DNA from 2 places in the Arthrobacter parietis genome. Region 1 is predicted to be linked to the other one. Evidence: predicted binding sites of a transcription regulator. Region 1 holds the regulator's gene; the other holds the start of a gene.

Region 1 (7,545 bases):
AGAGGTTCGCGCCGGCGTCGTCAGGGTGGCGTTTCGTGACCTTGGCGTGCTTTCACTTTGGTCACAGGAACCACTAGAGTATCTCCCTAGACGGATAATCCTCAGGTCTCAAGGCGACACGCCGTCCGGCGTTCCATCAAGTGCGGTGGGCGCGCCTCTCAGGGTTAGCTCCAGAGAAAAGGACAGTGGTGAGATGGCGAGCGGCAGCAACTTCTCCGACGTGCGCTTCCTGACAGTTGCGGAAGTTGCCGAAGTGATGCGGGTATCGAAGATGACCGTATACCGGCTGGTGCACTCAGGGGACATGCCGGCGGTTCAGTTCGGGCGTTCCTACCGGGTGCCCGAATCCGCTGTGCAACAGTATCTGCGCTCCGCATCCGTGGAGGGTGAGTCGGGTACAGGCTAGGGTCGCGGATGGTGCCGGTCAGGGAGACCGGTCTGAGCGGGTACTCTGTTAAGAAGCGTTTTGCGTAGACGGTCGTATGTGCGGCCGCATGATGTACGTCACCGCGATGTGCGTCTTTTGTCAGATTCGAACGCCCCTGCCGCAGTTCATGCGGTAGAGGTTGTCCGGAACCGGAATGAATAGTTTGTGAGGACTCTATGGGTTCAGTAATCAAGAAGCGCCGCAAGCGGATGGCGAAGAAGAAGCACCGCAAACTGCTTCGCAAGACCCGCCACCAGCGCCGCAACAAGAAGTAGCATCGCATCCGGTCCGCCAGTGAGGCGGACCGGTTTTGCATTTAAGGACTAGCCTCTCATGCGGGTGAAGCCGCGCCACAGGCCGTAGATGGCACCGGCTCCCGTTGCTGCCTTGAGCCCCAATGTTGCCGCACGGCGGCCGCTTCGAAAATCATAGATTGGCCAGTTGGAGTCACGGGCGTGCTTGCGAAGGCGATGGTCAGGGTTGATAGCGATCGGGTGGCCAACAATGCTGAGCAGTGGCACATCGTTGTAGGAATCGCTGTACGCCCAGCAGCGGGACAGGTCCAGGCCCTCTTTCCGGGCAAGTTCGTTGACGGCCGTGGCCTTTGCCGGCCCGTGGAGGAACTCACCCACGAGCTTGCCTGTGTAGAAGCCCTCAGAGACCTCTCCCACAGTGCCGAGTGCACCCGTGAGCCCAAGCCGGTTGGCGATCACGCTGGCCACTTCGACGGGAGTGCCCGTGACCAACCAGACGCGGCGCCCGTTGCGGAGGTGCTGTTCCGCGAGGGCACGCGCTCCCGGCCAGATCTTCGACGCGATCATTTCGTCATAGACTTCTTCGCCAAGGGCCAGCACATCTTCATGCGCAATGCCGATAGCGAAGGCAAGAGCGGCATCACGGACAGCATGGATGTCGGTCATGTTCTCGCCGCGCATCACGAAGCGCAGCTGTTTCCAGGCCAGCCCTGCGGCAAAACGGAGCGTGAAAGCGCGCCGCTGGTACATCTTGCGCGCCACATGGAAGAGACTGGCGCCGCGCATCATCGTGTTGTCGACGTCGAAAAATGCTGCTTCCCCGGCCGGTCCGCCCAGCGGAGAAGATTCGGCAGGCACAGTCTCCGTGGAAGACCCGGGCTCGACTGCGGGTCGGAGGCTGGCTGCGGACATAGCACGAGTCTAATCACTGGTTGGCGTTCAGCGTGTCCGCGGACACCCACAGCAACCAGCCGATTTTTCACGCTTCGAGGGCGTTCCGTAATGGCGACCTGCACGGAGCCCGCGGCCAGTAAGCTTGTGGACCATGACTCAGCAGACCCAACCGCCTGTCGCGGAATGGAGCACGGGCCTCGTGTTGGTGACGAGGCCGGACTGCCACCTCTGTCACGCCGCCCGGGAGATAGTGAGCCGCGTGGCTGCCGAACTGGGCGTGCTTTGGCGGGAAGAGTCGATTGCCGATCACGCCGATCTGCTGGAACGATTCTCGGAAGAGGTGCCGGTTCTGCTTCTCGACGGGGTCCAGCGGGACTTCTGGACAATCGACGAAGCGCGCCTGCGCAGGCTACTCACCTGAGCCGTTGTGCTCAGCGCCCTCCTGACTTTGAGGGCTTCCACCAGGGACCTAAAGTGGGACTATCCCGCCGTCATCCTCCGGCGGGCGGGCGGAGCAGTTCAGGCCGCCGGCGAACAAATAACGGAGAGATGAACCAGTGACCATGTCGGAGCTTCCCGGATTACGGTCCGCCGCGAGCGATCAGCAGGGCAGGCAAATTCCGCCTGCATCGCTCGCCCGCCTGACCATTTATCTGCGCGCCCTCAACTCCCTTCTGGCGGAGGGGATTGAACGAGTGTCTTCGGAGGAACTGGCAGACGCGGCGGGCGTGAATTCGCCCATGCTCCGCAAGGACCTCTCCTACCTGGGTTCCTACGGCACGCGGGGTGTCGGCTACGACGTCCAGTACCTGAACAGCCAGATCTCCACAGCCCTGGGACTGACCCAGGACTGGCGGGTGGCCATCGTCGGAGCCGGAAACCTCGGGCGTGCGCTCGCCGGGTACTCGGGGTTCCAGTCGCGGGGCTTCGAGGTGGTCGCGCTGTTCGACGCAGATCAGATGATCGTCGGTACGGAGGTCGGCTGGCTGCGCGTCAGCCCAGTGGAGGATCTGACAACCGTGCTTCACAGGACGCGCGCCAATATGGCTGTTCTCGCGGTACCAGCGGGCGTTGCACAGCAGTTGTGCGATGAACTTGTTGCGGCCGGGGTGACAAGCATCCTAAGTTTCGCGCCGGTAGTGCTGCAGGTTCCTGACCGGGTGCAGCTGCGCAAGGTGGACATGGCCACGGAGCTGCAGATCCTCGCTTACCACGCACAGCGGGCGCAGGATCCGGATCTTGATGCCGGTTCCAGCGCCCGCGCGGCCCAGTAGGGCCGGTCCAGCAAGCTTCTGCGCGCTAGTGCGTGATTTGCTGCCGCTTGAAGTAGGCGTTGGACGGCTTGAGCCAGCACAGCACAACTCCGGCGACGCCAAGCAGCACCACGAGCACGTTCAGCGCGATGGAGAATCCGCTTGGCTGCAGGCTTTCCCCACCCAGCTGCGCCTGGACTTCAGCGTTGCCCTGCAGCGCGGCGAGCGTCACCCAACTCATGATCATGAGCAGAACCGAAATACCCGCAAGAACAGTGGCGGTTATGCGTGCCCAGTTGTGTCCCTTGCGGATGAAGACGGCCAGCAGGACGTATACGCCGGTGGTAAGGATGCCGACAACGATCCCGATGCCGACACCGATTGCAGCCGCTCCCGCCGGCCCACCCGTGGTGCCTGATCCCATCAGGGTGGTGATGAAGTTGAGAACCCCAGCGGCGATGATCAGCCAAAAAGCCAGATTGACTTCCTTGGGGAGGGGCGGCCGCGCCTGTTCCGGCATGCGGGCTGCACTCGGGTAGGCATACCCTGCGGGCTGGGCCGACTGGTAGGAGTATGGAGATGCAGGTTTCTGCGGTTCGGGGGAGAGGCCCGCACCGGAGTTCTGTGTTGGTCCGGGCTCATTGGGATTGAGTGACTCAGTTCCGGAGAGCTGGTGCGGATCGCGTTCTGAAGGATCGTGTGATGGCGTACTCATGCGCTCAGCGTACCGCCGTCAAGCTTTCGCCGTCGGGCTTTCAGGACAGAAGAAACGAGGGGGCGTGCCGGAAAGCCGGCACGCCCCCTCGAAGGGATTCGTGAGCAAAGAGCCTAGTTGGCCGAGGGTGCCACGAAAGCGGCGTCAAGGTTGATGGTCACCTTGTCGCCCACCAAAACACCGCCGGCCTCAAGAGCTGCGTTCCAGGTCAGGCCGAATTCCTTGCGGGAAATGACCGTCTGGCCGGAGAATCCAGCGCGGGTGGCACCGAAGGGGTCAACAGCAACACCGTTGAACTCGGTATCGATGGCAACTTCCTTGGTGATCCCGCGGATGGTCAGGTCGCCGATCAGCTTGTAGGTCTCGCCGGCGCCTTCGACCCGCTTGGACACGAAAGTTATCTCGGGGAACTGCTCAGCGTCGAAGAAGTCGCCGCCGCGAACGTGGGCGTCGCGGTTCTCATCGTTCGAGTTGAAGGATTCGGTCTTGATGGTTGCGGTGACCTGCGAATCCTCGAGTGAGGATCCAACCTGCAGCGTGGCGTCGACGGTGTCGAAGTTCCCGCGTACCTTGCTGATCCCGGCGTGGCGGACGCTGAAGCCCACTTCGCTGTGCGAGCCGTCGAAGTTCCAGGTGCCCTGAGTGAGTCCGGTGGGGATAGCCATGATGTTTCTCCTGATCTGTCGTGCTTTGGGTTGGTGTGCGGCCGAGGCGACCGAACGAGCGTGTACCTCTAATAAACATGCATTTGCATCTTTTATTCCATCAATTGCTTCAATGTTCAAATATTTTTCTCTACCGCCTCTTCCGACAGCCAGTCGCCGGCCGATTTAGCCCTCTGGCGCGAGGGATGCGAAACTTGATGACATGCCCTCAGCCACCGTTCACCTCGTGCGCCACGGCGAAGTCCACAACCCGGACGGGATCCTCTATGGCCGCCTGCCCGAGTTCCATCTGTCAGAGCTCGGTCGTGAGATGGCCGAGCGGGTTGCGGGCTACTTTGCGGAGCGCAGGAACGACGGCGCCGACATCGTGCATCTCGTCGCCTCACCCCTCACGCGCGCACAGGAGACCGCTGAACCGACAGCTCGTGAGCTCGGCCTCACCGTTGTAACCGATGAGCGCATCATCGAGGCGGAGAACCGGTTCGAGGGGATGGCGCAGGTCGCCCAGCAGATCAAGCACCCCCGGCACTGGAAGTCCCTGCGAAACCCGTTCACTCCATCCTGGGGTGAGCCGTACAGTGCCCAGGTTGAGCGCGTCATGTCCGCTGTCCATGATGCGCGGCGCGCGGCGTTGGAAGCTTCCGGCGGCAAGGACGCCGAGGCGATCATGGTCAGCCATCAGCTGCCCATCTGGGTTGCGCGGCTGGCAGCCGAGAACCGGCGGTTGTGGCATGATCCGCGCCAGCGTAAATGCACGTTGAGCTCCGTAACCTCCCTCTATTTCGACGGCGACCAGCTCACTGGCGTGCGGTATGAGGAGCCCTGTGCTGATCTATTGCCGCGCGCGAAGAACATCCCGGGAGCGTAATACAATTACTACACGTTGTAGAACTCGTGGAAGCCGTTGTGACTCAAACTGAAGCCGCCCCGCGCCGCCGGCCAGGCCGCGCACTGATGTGCCTTGCCGCGTCGGCGATTGCCGCCGTCGTTGTCCTTTCTGGCTGTGCTGCACAGGACCCGCTGGCCCAGCAAGCGGCCGAGGGCAGCAACAAGAATTACATTGCCGGCGATGGTTCCGTCACCGAGTACGCCGCTGCCGAACGCGGTGAACCCGTCCAGATCGAGGGGACCCTCTACAACGGCGAAACTGTTTCCTCATCCGCGTGGCCAGGAGAGGTGACGGTACTGAACTTCTGGTACGCAGCGTGCGCACCCTGCCGGGAAGAGGCTCCGGACCTCGTTGCGCTGCATGAGGAGTACCAGTCGGAGGATGTGCAGTTCTACGGCGTCAACATCAGGGACAGCAAGGAGAACGCCGAGGCCTTCGAGCGCAACTTCGGCATTCCCTACCCCAGCTTCAACGATTCCGACGGCGGGGTCCTCCTGGCGATGACCAGCCACGTCCCGCCGCAGGCTGTGCCGACAACTCTCGTGCTTGACAAGGAGGGCCGCGTTTCGGCCCGCATACTGGGCCTGGCCGACAAGGGAACCCTCAGCGCACTCATTGACTCCGCGCTGGCCGAGTAGTGGCTGTGTCCGCTTCCCTCCCACTCGGTGCCGCTATGGCCCTCGCGCCGGCCGGGAATGCCTTTGCCGATACGGTCCTGAACGGTTCAATGCTCCTTGCTCTGCCAGTGGCGCTGCTCGCAGGCCTGGTGTCCTTCGTATCACCGTGTGTGCTGCCCCTGGTGCCCGGGTACCTCGGCTACGTCAGCGGACTCACCGGTGTGGATCTGGAGCAGCAGAAGCGTGGACGGATGGTCGCGGGAATCGGGCTGTTCGTCGTCGGGTTCTCCGCAGTGTTCATGGCGTACGGAGCGCTTTTCGGTCAGCTGGGAGCCTGGCTGGCAGGCTCGCAGGAGTGGCTGATCCGGATCTTCGGGCTCGTGGTGATTGTGCTCGGCATCGTCTTCATGGGCGGGTTGTCCTGGTTCCAACAGGACCGGAAGCTCCACGCCCGCGTACCGAGCGGCCTCTGGGGTGCGCCGCTGCTGGGCCTCACCTTCGGTCTTGGCTGGGCGCCCTGCATCGGGCCCACGCTCTCAGCCGTGCAACTGCTGGCTTTCTCCAACGACGGCGCCAGTGCCGCCAAAGGCGCGCTCCTCACCTTCGTGTACTGCCTGGGCCTGGGACTGCCCTTCCTGCTGATCGCGCTCGGACTGCGGCGGGGGATGGGAGCCATGAAATTCTTCCGACGCCACCGGCTGCTGCTGCAGCGAACCGGCGGCGGAATGTTGATACTGGTCGGCGTGCTCATGGCGTCCGGTGTCTGGAACCTGTGGATCAACGAGCTTCAGCAGTGGCTCGGCGGCGTGACGTTACCGATCTGAACAACTGATGGCTAAACCAAAGGAAGACTCCATGGCAACGAAGGAGCGAGAAGACGGCGTCGCGCTGCCCGCTCTTGGATTCCTCGGCACCGTGCGCTGGATGTGGACTCAGCTGACGAGTATGCGTACAGCCCTCTTCCTGCTGCTCCTGCTGGCGGTCGCCGCCGTGCCCGGTTCGCTCTTCCCGCAACGCCCGGCAAACCCGGCAGTCGTCACCCAGTACATTCAGGACAATCCGGAGACCGGACCCATTCTGGACTGGTTCCAGTTGTTCGATGTCTACTCGTCCGTCTGGTTCTCAGCGATCTACCTGCTCCTGTTCATCTCACTGATCGGGTGCGTCATCCCGCGCGCGATGGTCCACGGCCGTGCCTGGCGGTCGAAGCCGCCCCGGACTCCGAGCAGGCTCTCGCGGATGCCCGCTCACGGGACATTCGTCCTGCCGGCCGCGCAACAGTCCCAGCCCAGCCGCCGGGGAGGGGAGCGGCCCGTCTCGGCGGGTGCCGCCGTCGTCGACGCCGCAGCTGTGCTGAAGAAGCGCGGCTACCGGGTGGATGTGCGAGATGAAAACAGTGCGCGGCCCTCCGTCGGCGCAGAGCGGGGATTCCTGAAGGAGCTCGGGAACCTGGTGTTCCACGTGTCCCTTATCGGCGTGCTCATTTCCGTTGCCGTGGGTGGGCTGTTCGGATACCGGGGGCAGAAAATCCTGATCGAGGGTGAGACCTTCGTGAACACGCTGGTGGGTTATGACTCCTTCACGCCGGGCACCAACTTCTCCGAAGACAACCTGGACCCGTATTCGATCACGCTCGAGGACTTCGAGGTGCAGTTTGACCGGCAGCTCACGCATTACGGCCAGCCCATCGACTTCACCGCCACCATGACCACCAGGACCGCTCCGGGGGCTGAACCGGAAGAGCAGATCCTGAAGGTCAATGAACCGCTGACCATCGGCGGCACCAGCGTGTACCTGGTAGGCAATGGCTACGCCCCCGTCATTACGGTGC
Region 2 (7,545 bases), 540 kb from region 1:
TCCCACGCGACCTCGGGCGCCCAGTGGGTGTTCGGGCCGGGCTCCCCAGCCGGGTCGAGACCGTCGACCACACCGCGGTAGAGCCAGCGCGCGCCGTCGTCGGATACGGCCGTGCCAATCCGGCTGCCGTGCACCCACTCGACGCCCGCGCCCGAATCGGCGGGGCGCCGCTGGGTGTAAAACATCCACCACTGTCCGGTCTGCTCGTTGCGGATGACCGACGGATCAGTCGGCCCGCCGAGCGGATCGGCGAGCAGCGGTGCGCTCACCGACCGGGACGCAGATCCGTTACGGGAGCGCGCATGCTCCCGCGAAAGTCTGGCGCAGCGAGTTCCCCGCGGGTTACGGGAGCACCCCGCCCGGCCGATGCGTAGAGGGCAGCAACAATCTCGATAGCACGTGCAGGATCAGCGGCGACCGGCGGGACATCGGCCCCGGCAAGAAGTGATTCGTAGACCTCGGACAAGAGCGCATCGTGCCCGCTCGGCACCTCATTCGACGGCAGCGCCCACGACGCCGCCCGTTCCGCACTGATGTGGCGGGCCGGCGTCAGCTTCCAGCTCGCGTGGTTGTGGCCATAGAGGTGCTCGAGCTCGATGGTGGCGTGCTCCGTGTCGATGCGGATCAGGCTCGACTCCCGCGGCGCGAGCACAGTGCTCAGAACCGACGCGATGGCGCCATTCTCGAAGACGACGACGCCGCACGAGGTGTCCTCGGTCTCCAACTCCCGGTCAAGCCGGAACAGCTGGCCGGACACCGAGCTCCACTCGCCGAGCAGGTAGGCGAGCAAGTCGATCTGGTGAATGCCGTGGCTCAGCGTGGTGCCGCCACCCTCGGTCTCCCACGTTCCGCGCCACGGCACGTCGAAGTACTCGGGACCGCGGTACCACTGTGTATGGCAGACGGCGGTTAGCGGCCTCCCGAGTTCACCCGACCGCAGCAGGTTCCGGATATGAGCGGCGGCCGTGCCGGTTCGCTGCTGGAAGACGACGGCGAGCTTCCGGTTCGCGGCCACCGCGTCCGACTGCATGGCGTCCACCTCTGCGAGGGAGAGCGCAGGCGGCTTTTCGGCGATGACGTGAGCACCGGCGTCGAACGCTGCTTTTGTCTGTTCCGCATGTCCCGCCGGCGGAGTGCAAATATGCACGACGTCGACAGCCTCCTTGGCCAACAGCTCCTCCAGGGTGCCGTACCCGGCTGCGATTCCGTGCCGGGCGTTGAAGTCACGGACCCGCTCCTCGCTGGGGTCGGCTGAGGCAACCGCGGTGACGCCGTCGATCGCGGCAAGCGCCTCGGCATGGAGGTGCGCCACGGCGCCGGTGCCGAGGATGGCGGCGCGGAGGGTACGGGTCATTGGAGGGACCTTTCGAGTCAGGATCGCCGGTGCGTGGCACGTTCGTGGGGTCTTCCCGGCGAACCTGCCATTTTCCGGCTACTTTGCGGGCTGATGATCATTCGGCGTGGGCGTCGAGCTGGTCCTCGAGGTGAAAGACCTCCTCGATCCGCACAAATCCTTCGTCCGGCCGGCCGTCGAGCTCCACGAAGAACTCGCCCATCTCGGCCTGCCATCGGGCATTGACGTCGGTCTCGGCCATAGCGCGCTGGGCTGCGGCGAGGTCATCCGACTCGACGTACCCGATCAGGAGGCCATCCGGCCGGAGGAAGAGCGAGTAGTTGTTCCAGCCGGTGTCCTTGAGGGCGCGGAGCATGTCCGGCCAGACGGCGGCATGGCGCTCCTTGTACTCCTCAAGGCGGTCGGGCTTCACCTGCAACTGGAAGCAGACGCGTTCCATAGTTCTCCTCGTCGAGCGGGTATGAATCGTTTCATGGATGCTACCACTGCGACTTGCCAAGGAGCTCGCCTGCCCGCAACTTTTGCGCACCTACGGTGACTCAAACCGGCGTCGGACTCGCCGGAGCTGCACAAAAGTTCACGAAGGAGGAAGGGCTAGAGCGTGCTTCCGCGGCTGACCAGCTCGGGCTGGAAGATGACCTGCCGGCTTTCGGGTGAGGTCCGGTCAATCGCTTCAAGCAACAGTTCGACGGCGGTGCGCCCCATCAGCTCCGTTGGCCGCCGCACTGTGGACAGCGGAACAACCGCAGACTGGGCGAAGTCGATGTCGTCGTAGCCGATCAGCGCGAGGTCCTCCGGAATCCGCAACCCGCGGATGAGCAGCACAGCCTGCATCACGCCGATGGCCAGTAGATCGTTGGCGCAAAAAATGCCGTCCGGCAGGCCTTCCCTGCCGCGCTCCGCAAGGAGTTCACCGGCCGCGCGCCCCGCCAGCACGGTCATTGCGGCGGCTTCCACCACCTCGAGCTCGGCATCCGGGTACTCCTCCACAGCCTGCTGCGCTCCGGCCAGACGGTCCGCCACCTGTTGGATGTCGGTGGACGCTCCGATGAACGCGATGCGCCGCCGCCCGCGCGAGAGCATGTGCTTCACCGCCATGTAACCGCCGGCGACATCATCCACTGACACTGAACTGACCCGGCGCTGCGGGTCCACCCGGTCCACCAAAACCACCGGCACGCCGTGCGCCCGCAGCTGCTCGAGCCGGGAATCGACGTTACCTACCGGGGAAATCAGGACACCCTTGACCCGCTGCTGCTCGAACACATCGAGATAGCGGCTTTCGCGGCCGGCGTCATGCCCACTGTCCCCCAGCAGCACGGTGCTGTCCGACTCCGCCGCCCGGTCTTCGGCGGCGCGCGCCAGCGAAGAGAAGAACGGATTACTGACGTCGAGGACGATGAGCCCAATGGTGCGGCTGAGCCCGGCACGGAGCTGGCGAGCGGCATCATTGCGCACGAAGCCCAGTTCCGAGATGACGCTGAGCACCCGCTCACGGGTCTTTTCAGCTACGCGGTCCGGGTTGTTGAGCACGTTCGATACTGTGCCCACGGCAACCTGCGCCTGGTCGGCAACGTCTTTGATACTGACCATCCGGGCAGACCCTCGATTCCTGGAAGTGACGGGCTGTAGACAAGCGGTGGACGAAAATCTGCACTCTTCACGAGAATGCTTGACACCACTTATCGCCAAGGATACCTTTGAAACGTACTAATGAATCGATTCAATATCTGATTCATCTCCTGACCGTCACCGCCGCCTCCTTCAGGCCTAGTGAAAAGTCAGTGCAAAACAACGACGATGCGCGCGGGCTTGCAGCCGGCAGCTGTAAATGGAGAGAAGTAATGGTTGACCTGAGCCGCATAACGCCAACCCTGGAGAACCTCGCTATTGAGGTGCCGTCCTGGGCTTACGGCAATTCCGGAACCCGCTTCAAGGTATTTCAGACTCCCGGCACTCCGCGCACTGTGCAGGAGAAGATCGCCGACGCCGCCAAGGTTAACGAGCTGACCGGCCTTGCGCCCTCCGTTGCCTTGCACATTCCCTGGGACAAGGTGGAAAATTACGGCGCGCTTTCTGACTTCGCGCAGGGCCTCGGCATCACGCTGGGCACCATCAACAGCAACACGTTCCAGGATGACATCTACAAGTTCGGGTCCCTGACCCACAGCGACGCCGCCGTTCGCAACAAGGCCCTCGACCACATGTACGAGTGCATCGACGTCATGAACGTCACCGGTTCACAGGACCTGAAGATCTGGCTGGCTGACGGCACCAACTACCCCGGCCAGGGCGACATGCGCTCACGCCAGGACTGGCTGCATGATTCCCTGCAAAAGGTTTACGAGCGCCTCGGTGATGACCAGCGCATGGTTCTCGAGTACAAGTTCTTCGAACCGGCGTTCTACCACACCGACGTCCCTGACTGGGGAACTTCCTACGCCCACACCCTGGCCCTCGGTGAAAAGGCCATGGTCTGCCTCGACACGGGCCACCACGCTCCCGGCACCAACATCGAGTTCATCGTGGCGCAGCTGATCCGCCTCGGAAAGCTCGGATCCTTCGACTTCAACTCGCGCTTCTACGCGGATGATGACCTGATCGTGGGGGCAGCGGATCCGTTCCAGCTGTTCCGCATCATGTACGAGGTGGCTCGCGGCGGCGCCCTCGACCCGGCTGCCAACGTGGCGCTGATGCTGGACCAGTGCCACAACCTCGAAGAGAAGATCCCCGGCCAGATCCGCTCTGTCCTCAATGTGCAGGAGATGACGGCCCGTGCGCTGCTCGTTGACCGGGAGTCGTTGACCAAGGCGCAGGAAGCAGGCGACGTCCTCGGCGCGCACGCCCTGTTCATGGACGCCTTCTACACCGACGTCCGTCCGGCACTCGCCCAGTGGCGTGAATCCCGCGGACTTCCCGCGGACCCCATGGCTGCCTACGCGGCCAGCGGCTACCAGGAAATCATCAACGCTGACCGTGAGGGCGGACAGCAGGCAGGATGGGGCGCGTAACCATGACTAACCAAACCGTTCAGGACCTCATCAACCGCTCCAACCGGCTCGGTGCGGACAAACGCAACACGAACTACGCCGGCGGCAACACCTCCGCCAAGGGCAGCGATACCGACCCGGTTACCGGCGAGAACGTCGAGCTGCTCTGGGTGAAGGGCTCCGGCGGTGACCTCGGGACCCTTAAGGAACAGGGTCTGGCCGTACTCCGCCTCGACCGTCTCCGTGCCCTGACCAACGTCTACCCTGGCCTTGACCGCGAGGACGAGATGGTCGCGGCGTTCGATTACACCCTGCACGGCAAGGGCGGCGCGGCACCTTCCATCGATACCGCCATGCACGGCCTCGTCGACGCCGCACACGTTGACCACCTGCACCCGGACTCAGGCATCGCGATCGCCACGGCGGTCGACGGCGAAGCACTCACCGAGAAGATCTTCGGCGACAAGGTGGTGTGGGTGCCCTGGCGGCGTCCGGGCTTCCAGCTCGGCCTGGACATAGCCGCGATCAAGGCCGAAAACCCGCAGGCCGTAGGCACCATCCTTGGCGGGCACGGCATCACCGCGTGGGGCGAAACCTCCGACGAGGCCGAGAACAATTCACTGTGGATGATCGAAACCGCCGAGCGCTACATTACCGAGAACGGAAACCCAAAGGCGTTCGGTGAGCCCCTCGACGGCTACGCCGCGCTCTCGCCTGAGGCGCGCCGCGCGAAGGCCGCCGCCATCGCCCCGGTGATCCGTGGCCTGGCCTCCACCGACCGCGCGCAGGTGGGGCACTTCACCGACGACGACGCCGTTCTGGACTTTTTGAGCGCAGCTGAACATCCCCGACTGGCGGCGCTGGGCACCTCCTGCCCGGACCACTTCCTGCGCACCAAGGTCAAACCGCTGGTGCTGGACCTGCCCGCGGATGCCTCCGTCGAGGAGTCCGTGAAACGCCTGAAGGAACTTCACCAGGAGTACCGCGCGGACTACCAGGGGTACTACGAGCGCCACGCCGACGCCGATTCACCGGCCATGCGCGGAGCCGACCCGGCCATCGTCCTGATTCCCGGCGTCGGAATGTTCTCCTACGGTGCGAACAAGCAGACGGCCCGCGTGGCCGGTGAGTTCTACATCAACGCTATCAACGTGATGCGCGGCGCGGAGGCCATTTCCACCTACGCCCCGATCGATGAGTCCGAGAAGTTCCGCATCGAGTACTGGGCGCTGGAAGAGGCCAAGCTCGCCCGGATGCCCAAGCCGAAGTCCCACGCCACCCGCATCGCACTGGTCTCCGGCGCCGCCTCGGGCATCGGCAAGGCCATCGCCACCCGCCTCGCAGCGGAGGGCGCGTGCGTGGTCATCGCCGACCTGAACCTCGAAAACGCCGAGAAGGTCGCCGAGGAACTCGGCGGGCCGGACGTCGCGATCGGCATACAGGCCGACGTCACCAATCCCGAGCAGGTCCAGGAAGCAATCAACGCCGCAGTCCTGGCCTTCGGCGGACTGGACCTTGTGGTCAACAACGCCGGGCTTTCGATCTCCAAGCCGCTGCTGGAGACCTCCGAGAAAGACTGGGACCTGCAGCACAACGTGATGGCCAAGGGATCGTTCCTGGTCTCGAAGGCCGCCGCCAAGGTGCTCATCGACCAGGAGATGGGCGGGGACATCATCTACATTTCCTCCAAAAACTCTGTCTTCGCCGGGCCGAACAACATCGCGTATTCAGCGACCAAAGCCGACCAGGCCCATCAGGTGCGTCTGCTGGCCGCTGAACTCGGCGAGTACGGTGTCCGCGTCAACGGCATCAACCCCGACGGCGTGGTCCGCGGCTCCGGTATCTTCGCCGGTGGCTGGGGAGCCAAACGCGCCGCCGTCTACGGTGTGGACGAAGAAAAGCTCGGCGAGTACTACGCCCAGCGGACCCTCCTCAAGCGCGAGGTGCTGCCCGAGAACGTGGCGAACGCCGCCGCGGTCCTCACCTCCGCCGAACTGTCCCACACCACCGGGCTGCACGTTCCGGTCGATGCCGGCGTAGCCGCCGCCTTCCTCCGGTAATCGGCTCAGCATGAAGTCGGTCTACGCAGCCGTCGATATCGGTGCCTCATCCGGCCGGGTTATCCTCGGCCGGATGGGCACCGACGGCCCGTCACTTGAGGTCATCCATCGTTTCCCGAACGGCGTGCAGGAAACCGACGGCGCCCTCCGCTGGGACATCGACGCCCTCTTCGTGGAGGTGCTGCACGGCCTCACCCTCGCCCGCGAACTCACAGACGCAAAGGGCGAACGGGTGGTGAGCATCGGCGTCGACACCTGGGCCGTGGACTACGGCCTGGTGAACGACGACGGCGCTCTCGCCTCCCAGCCGCACAGTTACCGTGACTCGCGCACGACTGGGGTTCTCGATCGGGTGCACGGAAAGGTTCCGTTCGACCGGCTGTATGAAACCACCGGCCTGCAGTTCCTCCCGTTCAACACTGTCTACCAGCTGGCGGCCGAACCCTCCCTTGAGAACGTCCAGGCGCTGTTGATCCCGGACCTGCTCGGCTTCTGGCTGACCGGGAAGCGCCGGACCGAGATCACGAACGCCTCGACCACCGGGCTTCTGGACGCCTCGACCGGCAACTTCTCAAGCCACCTTCTCGATGCCCTCGACATTCCGCGGAGAATCTTCCCGACGCTGATGGAACCGGGGGAAACGCTGGGCACCCTGCTGCCCTCCATCACCGAACGGACAGGGCTGGATTCCGCCACCACGGTCATCGCCGTGGGCTCCCACGACACAGCATCCGCCGTGGCCGCAGTGCCCGCGGGAGTAGACAACTTTGCCTACATCTCCTCGGGCACCTGGTCGCTGGTGGGGGTGGAGCTGTCGGAGCCGATCCTCACCGAAGCCGGCCGTGCCGCCAACTTCACGAATGAACGCGGCGTTGACGGCACCATCCGGTACCTGCGCAACTGCGGCGGACTGTGGCTGCTCCAGGAGTGCCTGCGTGAGTGGGGGCGATCCGTGACCCTCGAGCAAGTTCTCGCTGAGGCTGCCGAGCTGCCCGCCGGCGGTCCACGAATCGACGCCGATTCCGACGACTTCATCGCGCCGGAGAAGATGCCACACCGCATCCGCAGCGCGGCGGGCGAAGCGCTTGAGTCTCCTGCCGCCGTCGTTCGCTGCATTTTGGACAGCCTCGCGCAGGTGTAT

Evidence for each region. Region 1 encodes Rex, which represses fermentation and respiration genes when NADH is low (regulators of the CRP and FNR family bind a similar motif). Its sites were predicted from a motif close to CTTGTGAANNNNTTCACAAG; they were not measured.
Region 2: rhaI (L-rhamnose isomerase) is a predicted target of Rex. The motif match lies at 3,065-3,084, and genes of this name have one in related genera.

What each region holds. Positions count from the first base shown of each region.
Region 1 covers NZ_BAAAON010000001.1:441,520-449,064, reverse strand. Annotated here, with positions in the region: gene ABFX19_RS02135 (3-deoxy-7-phosphoheptulonate synthase) at 1-39, shown strand, start outside; gene ABFX19_RS02130 (helix-turn-helix domain-containing protein) at 194-406, shown strand; gene ABFX19_RS02125 (30S ribosomal protein bS22) at 604-702, shown strand; gene ABFX19_RS02120 (HAD family hydrolase) at 751-1,593, opposite strand; gene ABFX19_RS02115 (glutaredoxin family protein) at 1,727-1,996, shown strand; gene ABFX19_RS02110 (redox-sensing transcriptional repressor Rex) at 2,139-2,849, shown strand; gene ABFX19_RS02105 (hypothetical protein) at 2,875-3,543, opposite strand; gene ABFX19_RS02100 (YceI family protein) at 3,657-4,208, opposite strand; gene ABFX19_RS02095 (histidine phosphatase family protein) at 4,411-5,076, shown strand; gene ABFX19_RS02090 (TlpA family protein disulfide reductase) at 5,163-5,735, shown strand; gene ABFX19_RS02085 (cytochrome c biogenesis CcdA family protein) at 5,771-6,538, shown strand; gene resB (cytochrome c biogenesis protein ResB) at 6,570-7,545, shown strand, end outside.
Region 2 covers NZ_BAAAON010000001.1:978,677-986,221, forward strand. Annotated here, with positions in the region: gene ABFX19_RS04535 (glycoside hydrolase family protein) at 1-269, opposite strand, end outside; gene ABFX19_RS04540 (Gfo/Idh/MocA family protein) at 266-1,354, opposite strand; gene ABFX19_RS04545 (L-rhamnose mutarotase) at 1,452-1,793, opposite strand; gene ABFX19_RS04550 (LacI family DNA-binding transcriptional regulator) at 1,949-2,947, opposite strand; gene rhaI (L-rhamnose isomerase) at 3,199-4,365, shown strand; gene ABFX19_RS04560 (bifunctional aldolase/short-chain dehydrogenase) at 4,368-6,404, shown strand; gene ABFX19_RS04565 (rhamnulokinase) at 6,415-7,545, shown strand, end outside.